DNA from 4 places in the Streptomyces sp. TLI_053 genome. Region 3 is predicted to be linked to each of the others. Evidence: riboswitches for the same ligand, from Rfam matches in the RefSeq annotation. Region 3 holds a riboswitch; each other region holds the start of a gene.
What was found. A riboswitch is a leader RNA that binds a small molecule or an ion and turns the genes downstream of it on or off. The one in region 3 is predicted to bind cobalamin.
Positions count from the first base shown of each region.

Region 1 (5,242 bases), 2.0 Mb from region 3:
TCTCCCAGGCGTCCTTGACGAGACGGAGTCCGCTCAGCGCTTCCTCCAGTCCGGCGTCGCGTTCCGGGTCGGTGGTGACCGCCGCCTCGAGGGCCGGGTCGATGCCGCGCACGATGCGGGTGGGGACGTCGGGAGCGGCTGCCAGGTCGCTCGCCGCCGTACGGACGTCGCGGCAAGCCAGCCCGAGCACGCGCTCCGACTCCGCGAGCGAGCGGCGGCGACCCATCCACAGCTCGGCGGTGTAACCGAGCCAGAACTCGTCGGTGTCCCGGCCGTCCCGCGGCAGTTGGTAGCAGTACGCGTCGTGGCCGCCGTCCCGGCGGGGTTCGAGCACGAGGGCGCAGTCGCGGGCCTGGTCGCCGGTCATGTGGACGTAGCCGGAGTACGGGCGGAACGGGTAGGTGTCGTCGTTCGAGCGGGTCCTGAGGCCGCCGGAGGGGACGACCAGCCGCTCGCCCGGGAACAGCGCGGACAGAGCGGCGCGACGGTGGGCCGTGTACGGGGCCTGCTCGTCCTGCGCGAGGTCGTGCTGTTCGGTGTCGGCCCAGCCCGTCCGCATCAGGGCCGACAGCTCGGCGGAGACTCCCGGGTAGAGACCGTTCTTGCGCGCCTTCGCCACGTCGTTCTCCTCTGCCTTCACTACCGGACCGCGTTCACCCGCCGAGGAGCCCCGGCAGCCCCCGGACCGTACTGCGGGGCGGCGCTTCCGGGAGTGCCACCGGTGCCAGTGGCACTGATCGGCCACCCGGCCCGGTGGTCCTCGATAATGCGGTGCATGGCGAATGCGAAACTGGGCGAGGCCCTGCGGATGCTGGGGATCGGCTCCGCAGCCGGCCGCGTGTACCTGTCGCTCCTCGAGCTGGCCCCCGCCCCGCTCACCGAGATCGGCGAAGCGACCGGGCTCGCCGGTGCCGAGTTCGCCGCGGCGTACGGGGAGCTGGTCGACGCCGGGCTGGCCGACGCCGCCACCGAGGGCACGGACGTGGTGGCGCCGGTGCCTCCCGCCGCGGGGCTCGAGATCCTCGCGCGGCACCGGGCGGCCGAACTCGAAGGGTCGCGCATCGCCGTGGGCGGGGCGTTCGAGTCGTTCCGCCGCCGGCGGCTCACGGTGCACAACGACAACCTCGTCGAAGTGGTGACCGGCGACGCCGTCGGCCCGCGACTGCGCCAGGCGTGGGCCAGCGCCCGCGAGCAGATCCGTCAGCTCGAATCCCCGCCCTACTTCCCCCAGGGCGAAGCCGTCGAGGACGCGCTGGCGACCCTCGCCCGCGGTGTGACGCAGCGGGTCGTCTACTCGAAGGCGTCACTGGAGATGCCCGGGCGGCTGGAGTCGGCCATCGAACCGTGCGTCGAGGCCGGCGAGCTGGCCCGGGTGGCGCCGACGGTACCGGTCAAGCTGGTGATCATCGATGAGGCGTACGCACTGGTGTCCCTGTCGATCAGGGAGACGGACGTGCACAACACCATGCTGGTGGTGCAGCCGTGCGGCCTGCTCTCCGCACTCCTCGCACTCTTCGAGCAGACCTGGCAGCAGGCGCTCCCCTTCCACGGCCGCGCCACCCGCCCGGCCGGCCTGCTGCCGGCCGACCGCCGCCTGCTCCGCCTCCTCGCCGGCGGTGCGAGCGACGAGGTCATCGCCCGCGAACTGGGCATCAGCCGCCGCACCTTCTTCCGCCGGCTCCAGACCCTGATGGCCCGTCTGGGCGCCGAGAACCGCTTCCAGATGGCCCTCCAGGCGCAGCGCTCCGGCTGGCTGTAGCTCCCGCCCGCCGGCGCACCCGCCCCCACCGGCCGCGGACCGACGGCAGACCGGCCTCGGACCCGCCGCGAGGTCGGACGCGGGTCGGACGCAAGGTCGGACGCGGGTCGACAGCGCCCTGACCAAGCCTGATACCTTTCGATCGCCGTGGTGTTCGGGAAACCGGTCGAAGTCCGGTGCGGCCCTCGCCACTGTTGCCGCGGAGTACCGCGGCCCTCGCTGACCGGCTTCCCCCGCGGTCAGGACCACTGGGCGGCCGGACGAGCCACCCGGGAAGGTCGGCCGCGGCACGTCGATGCGGAAGCCAGGAGACCGGCCACGGCACGACATGTTCCACGAGGGTCTTGGAGAACACGTGCCCAGCGGTCTGCTGCATCCGTTCCGTTCCATATGTTCCGTTCGTCCTACTCTTCCCGCACGCATCGCACGCCCGCCACGTGCCGGGCGAGCGGCCGCCGCCGTCCTGCTCGTCGGCGTGCTCGGAGGGTGCGCCGGCGCCCCCGCTCCCGCCGCGTCCGGCGGCTCGACCGTGAGTGGCGCGCCGGTCGACCTGGACAACTGCGGGACCACCGTGTCGGTCGGTACGCCGCCCGAACGGCTGGTGACGCTCAACCAGGGTGCCACCCAGGTGGCCCTGGCCCTCGGCCTGGAGTCCCGGATGGCCGGTACCGCCTACCTCGACGACGCCGTCCCGGAGAAGTGGAAGGCGGCCTACGACTCCGTCCCGGTGCTCTCCAAGGAGTACCCGACGAAGGAGAAGCTCCTCGCGTCCCGCCCCGACTTCCTGTACGCCTCCTACGCCAGCGCCTTCACCGACAAGGCCGTGGGCTCCCGGGAGGAACTGCGCGGCCAGGGCATCCCGTCGTACGTGTCCCCGTTCGGCTGCTCGGACAAGAGCAAGGTCGCGCCGACGACCTGGCAGGCGATGTGGGGCGAACTGAACGACGTCGCCAAGGTCTTCGGCGTCACGGAGCGGGCCACCGCGATCCAGCGGGGGCAGGAGCAGCAGCTGGCACAGCTCGGGGCGACGGCCGCCGGCAAGGGCCTGAAGGTCCTGTGGTTCGACTCGGACACCAAGACGCCGTTCGTCGGCGCCGGTCACGGCGGGCCCCAGCTGGTGCTCGACGCCGTGGGCGCCGCCAACGTCTTCGGGGACCTGCCCGGCGGCTGGCAGAACGTGAGCTGGGAGAAGGTCGTCGCCGCGGACCCGGACGCCGTCGTGATCGCGGACGCCGACTGGGACACCGCCCAGTCCAAGATCGACTACTTGCAGGGCGACCCGGTGCTGAGCAAGCTCACCGCCGTGCAGCGCAAGGCCTTCGTGGTGGTGCCGTTCTCCGAGTCGACCCCCGGTGTGCTGCTCGCCGACGGCGCCGCCCGGGTGTCCGCGGGACTGAGCCGGCTGCACCAGGGTTCATGAGCACCGCGCCCCACCCCGTCGCGCGGCCCGCCGGCCGGGGCCGCGCGACGGCGGCCCTGACCGTCGGCGCGGCCCTGCTGCTGGCCACCGTGCTGCTCGGCCTGGCCGTGGGCTCGCAGCACGAGCCGGTCCCGACCGTGATCGACGTCGTGATGCGCCGGCTCGGGCTCGGCAGCCCGGACGTGACGCTGCTGGACGACCGGATCGTCTGGCAACTGCGACTCCCCCGGGTGCTGGGAGCGGCTGCCACCGGCGCCGGGCTGGCGGTCTGCGGCGCGGTGCTGCAGACGCTGACCGGGAACGACCTGGCCGATCCCTTCCTGCTCGGGATCTCGGACGGAGCCGCCGCCGGCGCGGTCACCGTGATCGTCCTCGGCGTCGGCGTGACCGGTGCCGTGGGCACCGGCGCGGTGGCGACGGCGGCCTTCGCCGGCGCCCTGCTCGCCGCCACCGCCGTCCTGGCACTGGCCGGCGCCCGCAACCGGTCGCTGCCGACCACCCGGACCGTGCTCGCCGGCATCGCGGTGGGACAGATGTGCGGGGCCTTCACCTCGTTCGTCGTGATGGTCCTCGGGGACCGCAACGCGGCGCGCGGCGTCATGGAGTGGACACTGGGCTCCGTCGCCGGCGTGCGGTGGCCCACCGCCGTCTTCCTGACCGCGGTCGCGCTGATCGGCGTGACGGTCCTGACCTCCTCGGCCCGCGACCTGGACGCCTTCGCCTTCGGCGAGACCTCCGCCCGCTCCCTCGGCGTCCACGTGGAACGCACCCGCTGGCTCCTCGTCGCCACCGCCGCCCTGGTGACCGCGTGCCTGGTCGCCAACACCGGCGTCATCGGCTTCCTCGGCCTGGTCGTACCGCACGTGGTCCGTCTCGCCTGCGGACCGCGCCACGCGCTGCTGCTGCCCGTGTCGGCGCTGGTGGGCGCGTCCCTCCTGGTGGGCAGCGACATCGTGGCGCGCTCGATCCTCCCCGATCGGGAGATCCCCGTCGGCGTCGTCACGGCCGGGCTCGGAGCGCCCTTCTTCGCCTGGCTGCTGTGGCGCCAGGGGCGGGCCGACGGGAGCGCCCTGTGACCGCGACGCCCCCCGTCGAGCTGCGCGTGGAGGGACTTCGTGTGCGCGTCGGCGCGGCCACGCTGCTGGACGGGATCTCGCTCGTGTTCGGCCCCGGCCGGATCACGGGCCTGCTCGGGCCCAACGGCGCCGGGAAGACCACCCTGCTCCGCACGGTCGCCGGGCTGATCCGGCCGACCGCGGGGCGGGTCCTCCTGGACGGAACCGACCTCCACACGCTCACGGCCCGCCGACGCGCCCGGCAGGTGGCCTTCATGGAGCAGCAGGCGGACACCCGACTCCCGCTGACGGCCCGCCAGGTCGTCGAGCTCGGACGCACACCGCACCGCGGCCGCTGGCCCGTACCGGCGAACGCCGCCGCCGACGCCCACGAGAAGTCCGTTCTCGCCGGCGCCGTCGCCGCCGCCGACGTCGGCCACCTGCTCGACCGGCCCTGGCCGACGCTGTCGGGCGGCGAGCGACAGCGTGTCCAGCTCGCGCGGGCGCTGGTGCAGGAGCCCGGCGTGCTCCTGCTCGACGAGCCCACCAACCACCTCGACCTGCGCCACCAGCTCGGCTTCCTGGAAACCGTCCGCGGACTGGGCATCACCACGGTCGCCGCGCTGCACGACCTCGAACTCGCCGCCGCCTACTGCGACGAGGTCGTCGTCCTGCTCGACGGCCGACTCTTCGCCCACGGGCCCGTCGCCGAGGTGCTCACCTCCCCCACGATCGCCCGGGTCTACGACGTCGACGTCACCGTGGAGCGGCACCCCCGGCACGACAGACCGCACATCCGGTGGAACGGACTGCTCCCCGAAAGGACGACCCCATGACTTCTCCTGCCCAGGACGGCGCCGCCCACGGCAGTGCCGTGCTCCTGGTCGGCATGTCGATCGGGGAAGTCGTCCGCCGTGACGAACTCCTCCGGACGGCGGCCTCGCAGCGGGCCTCGATCGCCTTTCTGCAACAGGGGGACCCGTCCCTGTCGGCCGAGCTGACCAGGCT
Region 1 is NZ_LT629775.1:1,083,160-1,088,401, forward strand. It holds gene BLU95_RS03990 (aminopeptidase P family protein) at 1-619, opposite strand, end outside; gene BLU95_RS03995 (helix-turn-helix domain-containing protein) at 776-1,759, shown strand; cobalamin riboswitch at 1,891-2,094, shown strand; gene BLU95_RS04000 (ABC transporter substrate-binding protein) at 2,289-3,179, shown strand; gene BLU95_RS04005 (FecCD family ABC transporter permease) at 3,176-4,255, shown strand; gene BLU95_RS04010 (ABC transporter ATP-binding protein) at 4,252-5,070, shown strand; gene BLU95_RS04015 ((2Fe-2S) ferredoxin domain-containing protein) at 5,067-5,242, shown strand, end outside.
Region 1: linked by a shared signal. The riboswitch ahead of BLU95_RS04000 (ABC transporter substrate-binding protein) and the one ahead of BLU95_RS12015 (cobalamin biosynthesis protein) in region 3 are both predicted to bind cobalamin.

Region 2 (5,242 bases), 4.3 Mb from region 3:
CTGACGCCGGGGCGCCCGTCGGGTGACCGGCCCGGTGCGGCGGTGGTGCGGTTGGTGGTGCGGCGGTGGTGCGGCGGTGGGCTGTGTCCACCGCCGCACCGCCGTGTAGTGTCCCGCTGAAGGAAGTCGGGAGGTGCCGTGACGCAGTACGCCGGGGGTGGATCCGTCCCCCCACGTCCCGTCGCCCCGCCGGTGCCGGGGTATCCGGTGGCGGCCGGGACGGTGCCTGCTCCGATGGTCGTTCCGTTGCCGTTGCCTGTTCCGGCGGCTGTTCCGGCGCCTCTGCCGGTTCCGGTACCGGTACCGGTGCCTGTTCCGGCGCCCCTGCCGGTGGGCGCCTCGACGGACTCCTCGGGGCCGCCGACCGTTCCGCTGCCGGTGCTGCCGTCGCCTCCGCCCGGACCGGTGCCGGCCCCGGCGCCGGCGCCCGCCCCGGCTCCGGCCTCGCCGCCCGCGCCCGCCCCGGTGCCCGCCGGGTCCACCGGGCACTTCCTGCTGCCCTCCGGCGCGCCCGTCCAGCTGCCCGCCAGGCCACCGCAGCAGCACGCCCCCGCCGGCCCGATCGCGGTGCTGCTGATCGGCCCCGCCGGCGCCGGCAAGACCACCGTCGCGCGGCACTGGGCCGAGCGCCGTCCCAGCCCGACCGCGCACATCAGCCTCGACGACGTCCGGGAGTGGGTGCAGTCCGGCTTCGCCAACCCGCAGTCCGGCTGGAACAACGCCTCCGAGGCGCAGTACCGGCTGGCCCGCCGGACCTGTGGCTTCGCCTGCCGCAACTACCTCGCCAACGGTATCTCCTGCATCATCGACGACGCGGTCTTCCCCGACCGCCCGGCGATCGGCCTCGGCGGCTGGAAGCGGCACATCGGACCCGGCATGATCCCGGTGGTGCTGCTGCCGAGCCTCGACTCGGTGCTCCACCGCAACGCCCGGCGCAGCGGGAACCGACGGCTCGGCGACGAGGAGGTGGCGCGGATCCACGGCCGGATGGCCGGCTGGTACAACTCCGGGCTGCCGATCATCGACAACTCCCACCTCGACGTGGCCGCCACCGCCGCCGAGCTCGACCGGGTGATCCTGGCCCGGCTGATGGGCATCCCGGTCCGCTGAGGGGCCCGCGCACCCGGCGGGTCTGTCGGTGCCGACTGCGATGATGGACGGGTCCTGAACGTTCCACCGGGGGAGCCGCGCCCGTGCCGGAAGGCCACATCATCCACCGCCTCGCCGCCGAGAACCACCGTGCCTTCGGTGGCCGGGCGGTCCGTGCCAGCAGCCCCCAGGGGCGGTTCGCGGACGCCGCCGAGCTGATCGACGGGCGGGAGCTGGAGGCCGCCGAGGCGGTCGGCAAGCACCTGTTCCTCGGCTTCGGCGAGGACGCCTGGGTGCACATCCACCTCGGCCTGTACGGCGGCTTCACCTTCGCCGCGATCGGCGACGGACCGGTGCCGCCCCCCGTCGGCCTGGTCCGGTTGCGGCTGGAGAACGACGAGCACGTCGCCGATCTGCGCGGCCCCAACACCTGCGAGCTGATCACCGGCGCCGAGAAGGCCGCGGTGGCGGCCCGGCTCGGCCCCGACCCGCTGCGCGCCGACGCCGACCCGGACGCCGCCTGGCGGCGGATGACGAGCAGCAGGACGACGGTCGCGGCCCTGCTGCTGGACCAGAAGGTGCTGGCCGGGGTGGGGAACGTCTACCGCGCCGAGGTGCTGTTCCGGCACGGCATCGATCCGCACCGGGCGGGGCGCGAGCTGCTCCGGGCCGAGTGGGACGCGATCTGGGCCGACCTGGTCGCGCTGATGCGCGAGGGCGTCGGCGCGGGCCGCATCGACACCGTGCGCCCCGAGCACACCCCCGAGGCGATGGGCCGCCCGCCGCGGGTCGACGACCACGGCGGCGAGGTGTACGTCTACCGGCGGGCCGGGATGCCGTGCCTGGTCTGCGCCACCGAGGTCCGGGCGGAGGAGCACGCCTCCCGCAATCTGTTCTGGTGCCCCTCCTGCCAGCCGGCGGGCGTCCCGGTCCGCTGACCGGTCCGTCGACCGGTCCGTAGACCGGGCCGCCGGTCGGCCGGGGTCAGCCGGTGGCCGCGTCGTGCTCGTCGTGCTCGTGCCGGCCGTGGTGCCCGGAACGCTCGTGCTGCTCGTGCTGCTTGTGGGGCTCATGGGGCTCGTGGTGCGTGTGCCGCTCGGGAGTGTCGACGGCGCACGCGTCCAGCAGGGGGCGCAGGTCCGCGTCCACGAGCCGGTAGCGCACGACGCGTCCCTCCTTCTCGCCGATCACCGCCCCCGCCGTCCGCAGCAGCCGCAGGGCCTGGGACACGGCGGGGTCGCGCATGCCGGTGGCGACCGCCAGGTCGCTGACGGCGAGCGGCCCGGTGCGGTGCAGCGCCAGCAGCAGGGCGAGGCGGCCCGGGTCGGCGAGCAGCGAGAACCGCTCGGCCCAGGAGCGGACGTGGGCGGTGTCGCCGATCGCCGCGATGGCCTCGCAGACCCGGTGCCCGTCGATGGTGCGGTGGCCCGCGCGGTCGGCCGGAACGAGATGCATACGGGCCATTCTCGCAGGCCGGACGCTGTGATCCTGGACACCTGCGCAGGTGCGCAGCCTTGCAAGGGTCGTCGCCCGCCCCCTACGGTGTTGCCCGCCGTGGTGCTCGGGAAGACCGGTGACGGACCCTCAGGGGTTCCAGTCCGGAGCGGCCCTCGCCACTGTGATCGGGGGGAAGTGTCCGTACCCACGTCGCCACTGGGCGCCTCGCGCGTCCGGGAAGGCGGGTACGGGAGCCCCGTCAGCCAGGAGACCGGCCGCGGCATCTCACGAAGTGTTTCCACGAGGTGCTGGAGCGTGATCCCAGGATGACCCTGCCCGAAACCGTCGCCGCCCCGGCGGCGCCCACCGCCCTGCCCACCTTCCGATGGCGGCGGGAGGACACCGTGCGGACCGCCGGCCTGATGGGCGTGATCCTGGCCATGCACGTGGTGGCCTTCGGAACGCTGATCTTCCTGGTCGCGCCGGAGAAGTACGAGGTGGGCACGCAGGTCTTCGGGGTGGGCCTGGGGATCACCGCGTACACCCTCGGCATGCGGCACGCCTTCGACGCCGACCACATCGCGGTGATCGACAACACCACCCGGAAGCTGATGGCGGACGGCAAGCGGCCGGTCTCGGTCGGCTTCTGGTTCGCGCTCGGGCACTCCTCGATGGTGGTGCTGATGGCCGCCCTGGTGGCGGGCGGCGCGCAGCTGGCCAGCACCCTGATGGACGACGAGTCCAGCACCCACCAGTGGCTGGGCGTGGTCGGCACCTCGGCCTCCGGTGCCTTCCTCTACCTGATCGGCGCGCTCAACCTGGCCGCGCTGTTCGGCATCCTCAAGGTCTTCCGCTCGATGCGGGAGGGCCGGTTCGACGAGGCGGAGCTGGAGGACCACCTCAACTCGCGCGGCCTGCTGGCCCGGGTGCTGAACCGGGCGACCCGCTCGATCACCCGCCCCGGCCAGATGTTCCCGGTCGGCATGGTGCTCGGCCTGGGCTTCGACACCGCGACCGAGGTCACCCTGATGGTGATGGCGGGCTCCGGCGCGGCGTCCGGCCTGCCCTGGTACGCGATCGTCTGCCTGCCGCTGCTGTTCGCGGCCGGGATGAGCCTGTTCGACACCCTGGACGGCACCTTCATGAACTTCGCCTACCAGTGGGCGTTCTCCAACCCGGTGCGCAAGGTGTACTACAACCTGACCATCACCGGGCTGTCCATCGCGGTGGCGTTCATCATCGGGACCATCGAACTCGTCGGCGTCCTGCACGAGAAGTTCGACCTCACCGACCCGGTGACCGGCTGGATCGCGGACATCACCCTGGACAACGTCGGCTACGCCATCGTCGGCCTGTTCGTCGCCGTCTGGGCCGCCGCCATCGCCTACTGGCGCCTCGCCGGCGTCGAGCAGAAGTGGGCCACTCCCGCCACCCCCGCCCCCGCCACCGCCGACCCGGCCCCCGCCACCCCCGCCCCCACCGGCGGCGCCGAGTAGTCCGGCCCGGGCCCGGGTGGGGGCGTTCGGCGGGCGGATCGGGGGCGGGGTTCGTAGGCTCGACCCATGGCTGATGCGTACGCGGGCCGGCGGGAGCGGTTGCGGGAGCACTGCAGTGCGTCCGGGACCGACGCGGCGCTGATCACCCGGGCGGCGAACGTGCGGTACCTCACCGGGTGTCCGCCGTGCGGGGCGACCCTGTTGCTGACCCGGGACCGGGCGCTGCTGGCGCTGCCCGACGACCTGCCGCCGGACGACACCGGGGAGCACCTGATCTCGCCCGAGGTGACCAGGCTGGAGGTGGCGGCCGGGGCGGACACCGCGCTGGCCGCGGCGGGCGCCGCGGCGGGGCTGCGGCTGGCCGGGCTGGCGGTCGAGGAGCACGATCTGACGGTCACCCGGCACCGGGCCGTGGCCGGGCTGGTCGAGGGCACCCGGCTGGCGGACGTCGGACAGGCGGTCGAGCGGCTGCGGGTGGTCAAGGACGAGTACGAGATCGCCGATCTGCGGATCGCGGCGGAGATCGCCGACCAGGCGCTCGGCGAGCTGCTGGAGTCGATCCTGGTCGGCCGGACCGAGCGGCACCTGGCGATGGAGCTGGAGCGCCGGATGATCGACCACGGCGCGGACCGCGCGGCGTTCCCGGTCTCGGTGGGCACCGGCAGCCACTCCGGGCAGCAGGCGCACCAGCCCACCGACCGCCGGGTCGAGGAGGGCGATTTCCTGACCGTGGTGCTCGGCGCCCGGTACCGGGGCTACGGGGTCTCGACCGCCCGGACCTTCGTGATCGGCGCGGCCCCGGCCCCCTGGCAGGTGGAGCTGCACCGGCTGGTGTTCCGGGCCCAGCGGGCCGGCCGGGAGGCGCTCGGCCCGGGGGTCGAGCAGCACGTGCCGGACCAGGCGGCGCGGGAGATCCTGCAGTCCGCCGGGCACACGGAGACCTCTCCGCACCCGGTCGGCCACGGTATCGGGCTGGAGATCCGGGAGGCACCGCGTCTCGGTCCCGCGGACATGGGTAAACTGGACAGCCGCGTGCCGGTCACCGTCGGCCCGGGGGTCCACCTCCCGGGACGCGGCGGGGTCCGGATCGAGGACACGCTCGTCGTCCGCCCCCTTGAGGAGGGCGGTCCCGAGCTGCTCACCATCACCACCAAGGAGCTCCTCGCGCTGTGACGCTCCCGCGGCACAGGACGCGTTCCTTGGTTCCTTGACAGCTATAT
Region 2 is NZ_LT629775.1:7,351,734-7,356,975, forward strand. It holds gene aroQ (type II 3-dehydroquinate dehydratase) at 1-4, shown strand, start outside; gene BLU95_RS30805 (AAA family ATPase) at 235-1,110, shown strand; gene BLU95_RS30810 (Fpg/Nei family DNA glycosylase) at 1,194-2,027, shown strand; partial or broken gene BLU95_RS30815 (ArsR/SmtB family transcription factor) at 2,209-2,544, opposite strand; cobalamin riboswitch at 2,628-2,820, shown strand; gene nicT (Nickel transporter NicT) at 2,853-4,022, shown strand; gene BLU95_RS30825 (M24 family metallopeptidase) at 4,089-5,195, shown strand.
Region 2: linked by a shared signal. The riboswitch ahead of nicT (Nickel transporter NicT) and the one ahead of BLU95_RS12015 (cobalamin biosynthesis protein) in region 3 are both predicted to bind cobalamin.

Region 3 (5,242 bases):
TGCTCCTCCAGCACCCGGTCCAACTGCTCCTCGTCCAGCCCGGGGGCGTCGAAGGGGTTGCGCCGCCGCCGGTGCGGCAGCGCCAGCCGGGCGGCCTTGCGGACGTCCTCCGCCAGTACCTCGGTCCGGCCCGCCCAGGCGGCCAGCGCGACGGCGGTCCGGGCCATCACGATGTCCGCGCGCAGTCCGTCCACCTCGAACGCCGCGCAGACGGCGGTGATCTGCCGCAGGGCGGCGTCGGTCAGCTCCACCTGCGGCAGCAGCTCGCGGGCGGCGGTGATCCGGTCGGCGAGCGCCCGCTCGTCCGCGGCGAAGCGGCCGGCGAAGGCGGCCGGGTCGGCGTCGTAGGCGAGCCGGCGGCGGACCACCTCGGCGCGCTCCACCGGCTCCCGGGTGGCGGCGATCTCCACCGTCAGGCCGAACCGGTCGAGCAGCTGCGGCCGCAGCTCGCCCTCCTCCGGGTTCATCGTGCCGACCAGCAGGAAGCGCGCCGCGTGCCGCACCGACACGCCCTCGCGCTCCACGTAGGAGCGGCCCATCGCGGCGGCGTCCAGCAGCAGGTCCACCACGTGGTCCTGGAGCAGGTTGACCTCGTCGATGTAGAGCACGCCGCGGTGCGCCCGGGCCAGCAGCCCCGGCTCGTACGCCTTGACGCCCTCGGACAGCGCGCGCTCGAGGTCCAGCGAGCCGACGATCCGGTCCTCGGAGACGCCGACCGGCAGCTCGACCAGCTCGGCCGGGCGCTCCGAGGACGTGCCTCCGCCGTGCGCGCCGTCCGGGCACTGCGGGTCCGGGCCGGCCGGGTCGCAGGCGAAGCGGCAGCCGTCGACGGTCGCGATGGAGGGCAGCAGCCCGGCCAGCGCGCGCACCATGGTCGACTTGGCGGTGCCCTTCTCGCCGCGCACCAGCACCCCGCCGACCGCCGGGGAGACGGCGTTCAGCAGCAGGCCGAGCCGCAGGTCGGCCATGCCGACGATCGCGGTGAACGGGTATCGGACGTCACTCATGCATGCTCCCCAGGGGCTCCGGGCGGAAGGAACGGCAGCGATCCGGCCGCCGGCACCCCGCCCTCGATCAGCTTCCACAGCGCGTCGGTGTCGGCGTGTTCCTCGATCAGTTCGCCCAGCCGGTCGAGCCGGGCCTCCCGCGCGTCGGTGAAGGAGGTGTCCGGCGCGGGGACGAACGCCCGGCCGGCCGCCGTCGCGACCTCGCGCAGCAGCGCGCGCCGGAAGCCGTCGTTCTCCAGCGCGCCGTGCCAGGTGGTGCCCAGGACGGAACCCACCCGGCACCCGTCGAGGCTCTGTCCGTCGTCATCGGAGATGAAGGCCTCCCCGCCCTCGACCGCGACGATGCCGTGGTGGATCTCGTAGCCCTCGACCCGCTCCCCGAACGCCTCGCCGACGGGCCGGCCGAGCACCTTCTCCACGCCGAAGCGCACGGACGTCGGCAGCAGCCCGAGGCCCTCCACCGGGCCCGCCTTCGACTCGACCTCGTCGACGATCGAGCCGGCCAGCATCTGGTAGCCGCCGCAGACGCCCAGCACCGGCAGCCCGGCCGCCGCCCGGGCCCTCAGCACCGGTTCGAAGCCGCGCTCGCGCAGCCAGCCGAGGTCGGCGACGGTGGCCCGGGTGCCGGGCAGCACCACCAGGTCGGCGTCGGCCAGCTCCTCCGGCCTGGTGGCCCAGCGGACCAGCACACCGGGTTCCTGGGCGAGCGCGTCCAGGTCGGTGAAGTTGGACAGCCGGGGGAAGCGCAGCACCGCCACCCGCAGCACGTCGGCGCCCAGCGGGCCGCGCGCGGCGGTCCGGTCGACGACGGTGGACAGGTCGAGCGAGTCCTCCGCGTCCAGCCAGAGGTCCGGCAGCATCGGCAGGGTGCCGAGCACCGGACGCCCGGTCAGCTCCCGCAGCATCTCCAGCCCGGGGGCCAGCAGCCGTGCGTCGCCGCGGAACTTGTTGACGAACCAGCCGGCCACGTGCCGCTGGTCCTCCGCCGACAGCAGCGCCAGCGTCCCGTACATGGCCGCGAACACGCCGCCGCGGTCGATGTCCCCGACCACGACGACCGGCAGGCCGGCCGCGGTGGCCAGGCCCATGTTGGCGATGTCCCGGTCCCGCAGGTTGATCTCGGTGGGCGAGCCGGCGCCCTCGCAGACCACCACGTCGAAGCGGCGGCGCAGGTCGGCCAGGCACTCCAGGGCGCGTTCCAGCAGCAGCGGCTTGCGTTCGCGGTAGTCCAGCGCGCCGACCTCGGCGACCGGGCGGCCCAGCAGCACCACCTGGCTGCGGCCGTTCGCGCCGGGCTTGAGCAGCACCGGGTTCATCGCCGCCTCCGGCTCGACCCGGGCGGCCTGCGCCTGCATCACCTGGGCGCGGCCGATCTCGGCTCCGTCGGCGGTGACGAAGGAGTTCAGCGACATGTTCTGCGCCTTGAACGGCGCGACCGAGACCCCCTGCCGCGCCAGCCAGCGGCAGATGCCCGCCGTGACCACGCTCTTGCCGGCGTCCGAGGTCGTCCCGGCGACCAGCAGTGCCTTGCTCATGCCCGGTACCTCCGCTTCCTGATCAGCGCCGCCCGCAGCAGCAGGTGCCCGGCGACGGTCGTACCCAGGGCCAGCGCGCCCACCCGCCGGGAGAGCACGCAGGCCCGCTCGATGTCGTCCACCCCGACCGGGCGCAGCCCCTCACCGAGCACCGGCCGGTGCTCCGTGCGATCGCCGTACCGGAGCGTCCCGCCGAGGCGGACGCCGACCGCGCCGGCGAAGGCCGACTCGGCCTGGCCGGCGTTGGGGCTGGGGTGCGCGGAGCCGTCCCGCCGCCAGATCCGCCAGGCGGTGCCCGGTTCGGGGGCGGCGGCCACCGTCAGCAGCGCGGTCAGCCGGGCGCCCGGCCAGCCCGCCACGTCGTCCAGCCGGGCCGAGGCCCAGCCGAACCGGGCGTAGCGCGGCGAGCGGTGACCGACCATCGCGTCCAGGGTGTTCACGGCGCGGAACGCCAGCAGCCCCGGGGTACCGGCCAGGCCGCCCCAGACCAGGGCGTTCACCACGGCGTCGGCGGTGTTCTCGGCCACCGACTCGACCACCGCGCGGGCGATCTGCTGCTCGTCCAGGGCGCTCGGGTCGCGTCCGCACAGGTGCGGCAGCCGTTCCCGGGCCGCCGTCAGGTCACCGGCCGTCAGCGCGCGGCCGACGGTGCGGGCCTCCCGGGTCAGCGAGGTGCCGCCGAGCACCGTCCAGGTCGCGGCGGCGGCGAGCGCGGCCCGGCCGAGCGGCCGTCGGGCCAGCAGCCGGTCGGCGGCCACCGCGCCGGCCGCGACGGCGCCCACGCACAGCGCGGTGTAGGCGGTGCCGGCCGCGCGGTCGTCGCGCCACAGCAGCCGCTCCAGCCGACCGGCCGCGCTGCCGAAGCCGGCCACCGGGTGGCCGCGGCGCGGATCGCCGAACCGGGCGTCGGCCAGGTACCCGGCGACGGCGCCCGCGCCGAACGCGGCGGCCCGGGTCAGCGGGCGCAAGGGAGGGCGGGTGGCGCGGTCGGCGGAGTGCTCGGGGGGAGGTCCCGGCCCGGCGGGGCAGCCTGCATCGCGTGCGTGTCCTCACTCAGGGTCCGCGCCCTGGATCGACGTACCGGGGGCGAGAGTCTCCTGGCTCCCGGGTCGGACGCGCTCCCGGGCCTTCCGGCGGCCGCTGACGGCCCTCCGTGGCTGAACTCCGGTCGTGCTCCCCGGTGACAGTGGCGGGACCGCGCCGGACTCGCACCGGCTTCCTCTGCTTGCCTCCGTAATGGCTGAAGGATCCCATCACGGGCCCGAAGGGGGAGTCAACCGAGGTCGCGGAGGGGTTGGTCACACGCCGGGGCCCTCCCGGCGGCCGCCCCGGCACCCGCTCGGCACCTGCCCCGTGCCCGCCCCGGCACCCGTCCGCCGCCCGCCCCGGCGGCCCGCCGTGCCCCGTCGCTACCTCCGAGGCCGCCCGCCGCCGGACCGCGCCCCGCTGTGCGATCCTCCACCCCCGCCGGGCGGCGCGCCCGCCCCGCTTCGTGCGTTCGTCGGCTGGGGCACCACCCGGCGCCGCGCCTACCGTCGGGACCCATGCGACCCCAGCGCCCCCACCTCTTCGCACGTCCGGCCCGGTCCGCCCCGCCCGCCCCGCCGCCCCCGGTGCCGTTCTCGCCCGCCGCCGTCCGCGCCCACCGCGCCGCCCTCGGCCTGACGCCCGAGCAGGTCGCCGAGGGGATGGCCGCGCACGGCGTCCGGCTGCTCCCGGCCCACGTCCTCGGCTGGGAGAACGGCGGTCCGCCCCCCGGCGAGGAGGAGTTCCTCGCCCTGGCCCGGGCGCTGTGGTGCCCGCCCGAGCAGCTGATGGGTGTCCGCCCGGCGAGCCTGCGGGACTTCCGGCTCGCCCGCGAACTGAGCCAGGACGGCGCGGCCCGCCGGATCGGCGTCCCGGCCGGGGAGTACCGGCGGGCCGAGGTCACCGGCCAGTGGGACGGCGACGCCGAGCCGACGGCCGCGCTCGCGCACGTGCTGGGCCTGACCCTGCGGGAGCTGGTCGCGGCCACCGGCCGCCGGGAGGAGCTGGACCGGCGGCTGCGGCGCTGCGTGGACGGCCGCTGGCAGGCGCAGGTCGGCGCGATCGTCCGGATCGTGCCGGTGGACCGGGCGGACCTCGAGGCCGTCCTGCCCGTGCTCCAGGACGAGCGGCAGGTGCCCGCGCACTGGGGGTCCGGCGGCTGGGGGCCCGCCGAGGGGGCGGCCGCGCCGTCCGCGGCCGGGGGCCCGCCGGTCGAGCACTTCTGGGAGCTGCTGGCCCGACGGGAGCCCGCGATCCCCGTGTGATCCGGCGTTCGTTCTGGCACTCTCGTTCTGACGATCCCGGTGCGGCCCTCCCCGCGCGGCAACCCGTACGGCCGTGTCCTGCTGGCCCGGCCGGGTCGCGGCCAGTGGACTGGGCTGTGACGTGGGTCCGGACACCGGTCGGCCCAGAACCGAGCAGCGGGGAGCGAGTATGCGTTGGGGAATCGCGGCCACCGTGGCGGCCGCCGCGGTCGGCACCGGGGCGGCCGTCCTGGTGATCGGCCGCCGGGCCTCGGAGCGGATGGTCCGCCCGGCCGGGGCCGCCCGGGAGCGGACCGGCCCGGTCGTGGTCCAGAGCCTGGGGGCCGGGCGGATCACCTTCACCCGGAGCGCGGAGAGCGAGCGCCCCGGGCGCTGGGCCGTCGAGTGGGGGGAGGACGGGCACGCCGTC
Region 3 is NZ_LT629775.1:3,082,369-3,087,610, reverse strand. It holds gene BLU95_RS12025 (putative cobaltochelatase) at 1-1,007, opposite strand, end outside; gene BLU95_RS12020 (cobyric acid synthase) at 1,004-2,542, opposite strand; gene BLU95_RS12015 (cobalamin biosynthesis protein) at 2,539-3,510, opposite strand; cobalamin riboswitch at 3,614-3,812, opposite strand; gene BLU95_RS12010 (helix-turn-helix domain-containing protein) at 4,087-4,833, shown strand; gene BLU95_RS12005 (alpha/beta hydrolase family protein) at 5,003-5,242, shown strand, end outside.

Region 4 (5,242 bases), 6.0 Mb from region 3:
GGAGGACGGCCGCTCGCACGGCTGGCCCGCGACCGACGGTACGACGGCCGCGTGGGTGGCGATGGGGCCGGGGGCCGACGGTGGTTGGGGCATGGAGGTGCTGGCCCGGCCGCTCGACGGTGGCCCGGCGCGCAGCGTCCAGCGCGGCGCGAACCAGTACTTCGGCGATGTCCGGGTCTCCGGTGGGGACGTCGCCTTCCTGATGACGGACTACGCCACCGGCCGCGGCGGGCCGGTGCTCTCCCGCGCCGGCGCCCCGGCGGTGCCGATCGCGCTGCCGGAGGGCCACCGGGCCTCCGCCCTCGCCTTCCGGGACGGCCTGCTCGCCTGGACCGAGAGCTGGCAGGTCGGTGAGCGGACGGTGAGCGCGCCGACGGTCTACTCGCTCGCCGCCGGCAAGGTCGTCGCCCAGTACGTGGTGGACGACGCGAACGCCGCCGCCGGGACCGAGGTCGGCAGCACCCGACTGGCCGGTGGCCGGCTGCTGTGGGTCGAGACCCCCTTCGACCGGACGAAGGGCAGCACGATCCGCTCCGGCGCGCTGGACGGCTCCGGAGTGAGCGACCTCCTGCCCGCGGGCCCGAGGCTCGGCACCGGCACCGAGCCGCGCCGGATCTCCGGCCTCACCGCCTCCGACCGGGCCGTCACCTTCGCCGAAGCCGCTCGCCCGGTGACGGGCGGCACCAGGAACACGGACCTGCCCAAGCTCTGGCAGCTCCCGCTCACCGGCGGCACCCCGGAGCGGATGTCCTGCAACCGGGGCGGCCAGTACTCCCCGGTGGCCGACCGGGGGACCCGGGTGGTCTGGCTGGACGCCACGGCGGGCCGTACCGACCTGGTCGTGCGCGAGCGCGCGGCCGGCACCTGCTGACCGAAGGCGGCTGCCCCGGGGACCCAAGGGCTCTCGACCCCGAAGCCCGGCCCCCGTCCGCCCCGGTCTCCCGCCCGGCCGCCGCATCCCTGCGGCAGCCGGGCGGGTCCTTGCCGTGACCGGACCGCCGCTCCCGCCGCAGCAGGCTCGTCGCCGAAGTGCTGGTACCGACGACCCGCCTGTGCGGTCCAGGTGACGGACCACCGCCCGCCGGTCCCGGCGGCCCGGGCCGCTGAGGTCCTGTCAGCCGAGACCCGGCGACGGCGATCCGACCTCGAACCGGCCTTGACCCTCTCTCGGCCGAGCCGACATCATGAGCCGTCATGTTCTGACTCCGCCGTCGGGGGAAGTCCGGTCGAATTCCGGCGCTGACCCGCAACGGTAGGCCGCCGACGGCAGTCGGTGGCGAGCCCGAGTACCCGTCGGCGGAGGCGTGTCCCCTCCTCCCGTCGTGGTCTGCGGCCAGGGGCTCCCGGAGCCGTCGGGCGGTCCGTCCCGCGCGGTTGCCGGCGGCCGCCCGTGCGCCCAGGCCCGGAAAGGCCTCGCATGTCCGACTCCGCGCTCCGCCGCCGCCCGCTCCGCCTGCTCGCGATATCCGCGCTGGCCCTGACCGCCACCCTCCCCGCCGCCACCGCCGCCCAGGCTGCCGCGCCCGTCCCGGCCCTCACCGCGCCGGCCGTCACCGTTGCGGCCCCGGCCTCCGGCGACAACGCCACCACCTACCGCCCTGACGCCGCCGCGGCCGGCTGGCTCGCGCGCCAGCTGGTCAACGGCGACCACTTCGAGTCGGTCTTTGACGGCACCGCCTACCCCGATCAGGGCCTCACCATCGACGCCGTGCTCGCCTTCGCCGCCGCGGGCAGCGCCGACCAGGCCGCCGCCCGCGCCACCGCCTGGCTCGCCCGCCCCGACATCCTGAGCGGCTACCTCGGCGACGGCACCACCGAGGCCTACGCCGGTGCCACCGCCAAGCTCCTGCTGGCCGCCGAGGTGCGCGGCGCCGACCCGTCGGCCTTCGGCGGCGTCGACCTGCCCGCCCGGCTGCGCTCCCTGCTGACGCCGAGCGGCCGCTTCTCCGACCGCTCCCAGTGGGGCGACTACAGCAACGCCTTCGGCCAGTCCCTCGCCCTGATCGCCCTCCAGCGCACCCCCGGTGGGGTACCGGCCCCGGCCGTCGACTTCCTGGCCGCCGCCCAGTGCGCCGACGGCGGCTTCCCGGTCTCCTTCGGGCAGGCCACCTGCACCGCCGACGCCGACGCCACCGCGCTCGCGGCCCAGGCGCTCGCCGCCACCGGCCGCAGCGCCAAGGCCAAGGCGGGCCTGGACTGGCTGACGGCCCACCAGAACACCGACGGCGGTTTCGCCGCGGCCGGTGCCACCACCTCCAACGCCAACAGCACCGGCCTGGCCACCTCCGCCCTGCTCCCCGGCGGACGGTTCATCAGCGGTCTCAAGGGCTGGAGCAGCCTGGTGAAGCTCCAGCAGGGCTGCTCGGCCGACCCCTCCGTGCGCGGCGCCGTCGCCTACGACGCCAGCGGCTTCAACCCCGCCAACGCCGCCCGGGCCACCGCTCAGGCCGTCCTCGGCCTCTCCGGCCAGGGCCTGGCCGGCCTCAGTGCCCACGGCGCCCGCCCGTCCGCCCCGACCCTGGCCTGCCCGGCCCCGGCCGTGCGCCCCTGAGGGTCGCCCGCCCGGCCGTGACCCGCACTGCCGCCCGCCACACCCCAGGAGCACGCCCATGACCACCTCCGTCCACCCGGCGCGCCGTACCCTCGGCGCCTTCGCCACCGCTGCGGCCCTCACCGCCGGCCTGCTCGGCGTCTCCACCGCGACCGCCCCGCAGGCGCAGGCCGCCGCCTGTTCCGGCACCTCCGGCGTCACCGTCGTCGTCGACTTCACCGCCCTCGGTGGTGGCATCGAGACCGGCTGCGCCCCGGGCGACCCGGCGAGCGGCCTCGCCGCGATCACCGGCGCCGGCTTCTCCTACTCCTTCCACCCGCGCTTCCCGGGTTTCGTCTGCAAGATCAACGCCCTGCCGACGACCTGCACCAACCCCACCGGCACCGCTTACTGGTCGTACTGGCACGCCCCGCACGGCGGCCCGTGGTCCTACAGCAGCCTCGGCGCCGGCTCCTACAACCCGGCCCCGGGCGAGGTCGAGGGCTGGTCCTTCGGCGCCGGTGCCCAGCCGGGCATCACCGCGCCCTGACCCCGGCCTTGCTCTCTCCAGGGCGCGGTCCGGCCAGGACCGCGCCCTACCGGCCGGGCGTCCTCGGGGCCTCCAACTCCACGTGGTGGACGGTGAAACCGCCCTGCAGCACCGGGGCGAACGGCGCCGGGGCCATGCAGGTGCCGACCACCGGTTGGTAGGGCTTCTGGTCGGCGTCCAGGTCGAGATTGGCCACGCCCCAGGAGAAGCCGAGGCGGGCGCCGTCGCGGCCGCTGCCCTGGTAGACGCTGAGACCGATCCGCTCCTTGCGGTTCTCGGTGTCCGAGCCGATGACGGCGGTCAGGGTGGCGACCGGGCCGCCGGTGCTCAGGCAGTCCACCTCGGCCTCGGCGCTGTGGACCTCGCCGGTGGCGGCCACGCGGTGGGAGTAGCGGACCGTGCCCACGGCATCGGTGGGCAGCCCGTTCGGCGAGTTCGTCCCCGGGAGGGGGCGGGAGTAGGGCTTCGCGCGGGCGTCGACGGTGAACCGGATCTCGTCGTCCGGGGAGAAGGCGTACGAGATCCGGGCGCTGCCGCTGACGCCCGCCGTCCGCACGGGCCGGTCGCCCCGGCCGGCGGGCCCGGACTCGCCGGACAGGGAAACCGTGGACACGCCGTCCGTGGACAGGGTGTCGGCGGAGGCCGGCGCGACGCCCGAGAGAGCGGCGAGGGCCAGCCCGGCGGCAGCGGAAACCCGTGCGGTCCGAGCAGCCCGAACGGTTCGTGTGGTCCGGACGGCGGCACGGTTGCGGGTACGAATGCGGAACATGGTGGGTCTCCCTCCCCGGCGGCCCCGTCGGCCGCCCTCTCGATGCCCCCAATCCTGGTCGCGGCACCCCCACCCGCACATGTACCGATCGGCACATCTACCGAGCCCACCCGGCGGCTCCACCCCTGCCGAACGGCAGGGCAGGAACCGACGGCCCGTCAGCCGGTCAGCTCGTCAGCCCGTCGCCACCGGCACGCCCTCCGGCCGACCGGCCAGCAGCGCCGCCACGTGGTCGGCGCAGCGGACGGCGGCCTCGGCCATCGCACCACGGGTCATCCCCGCGACGTGCGGCGTCAGCAGGGCGTTCGGGAGCCCGAAGAGCGGTGAGACGAAAGCGGCGTGCTCGTGCTCGAAGGTGTCGACGGCCGCCGCCGCGAGCGGGTGCCCGGGATCGCGAAGGGCGTCGGCCAAGGCCGCTTCGTCGACGATCCCGCCCCGGGCGGTGTTCAGCAGGACCGCGCCCGGCCGCACCGACGCCAGTTCGCGGCGGCCGATCAGCCCCCGGGTGCGTGCCGTGAGCGGCAGGTGGACGGACAGCACGTCGCTGGTCGTCAGCAGTTCGGTGAGGGAGCCCGCCCGCCGGACGCCGTCCTCCTCGGCCGCCGGGCCGCGGCCGAGGCCGAGGACGGTCAGGCCCAGGGCGCGGGCCCGGCCGGCCAGTGCGCGGCCGGTCCGGCCGAGGCCGAGGATGCCGAGGGTCAGTTCGGACAGGGCCCGCGACGGTGCCGCCGGACTGCGCCAGTCGCCCCGGTGCGAAGCCGCGTTGTGCTGCACGAGGTCCCGGGTCAGGGCGAGCAGCTGGGCCAGGGCGAACTCGGCGACCGCGTCGGCGTTGGACCCGGGCGTGTGGGTCACGGTGACCCCGAGGCGGGCGGCCGCGCCGAGGTCGACGTGGTCGGTGCCCGCTCCGGCCCGGCCGATCACCCTCAGCGCCTCGGTCGTGCCGGTGGCCGTGGCGGCGAGGAACCCGGCGCGCATCGGCACCCCGGCCCGGGACTTGACGGCCCGGTGTCCGCCGTCGCGCAGGGTCGCGGCGATCAGGGCGGCCTCGTCGAAGGGGTCGAAGTCGGTGAACGCCACCCGTCCGTCCCAGTCGGAGCGGGCGCGGGCCGGGTCCGCGACCCGCCGCAGGTTCAGGGTGACCTCCAGGCCGTGGCCGAGCAGCCGCTCCAGCTCCACGCGGAGCAGGTCCCCGGGCGCCGCGTCCAGCAACAGGATCCGGTTCCGTCCCACCGGGCCCCCGTTCCGCCCCGGCCGGATCCCCACGGACGCACGGCGACGCACGGCGACGCGGGGCGACGTGACGCGGTGCGGCACGGTGCGGCACGGTGCGGCACGGCACGGTGCGGTTGCGACGAGGGGCGCGGGAGCTGATCGATGATCACTGCCGCTG
Region 4 is NZ_LT629775.1:9,101,842-9,107,083, forward strand. It holds gene BLU95_RS45350 (M4 family metallopeptidase) at 1-871, shown strand, start outside; cobalamin riboswitch at 1,193-1,312, shown strand; gene BLU95_RS37690 (peptidase) at 1,418-2,551, shown strand; gene BLU95_RS45355 (hypothetical protein) at 2,610-3,080, shown strand; gene BLU95_RS37700 (hypothetical protein) at 3,127-3,693, opposite strand; gene BLU95_RS37705 (NAD(P)-dependent oxidoreductase) at 4,024-5,082, opposite strand.
Region 4: linked by a shared signal. The riboswitch ahead of BLU95_RS37690 (peptidase) and the one ahead of BLU95_RS12015 (cobalamin biosynthesis protein) in region 3 are both predicted to bind cobalamin.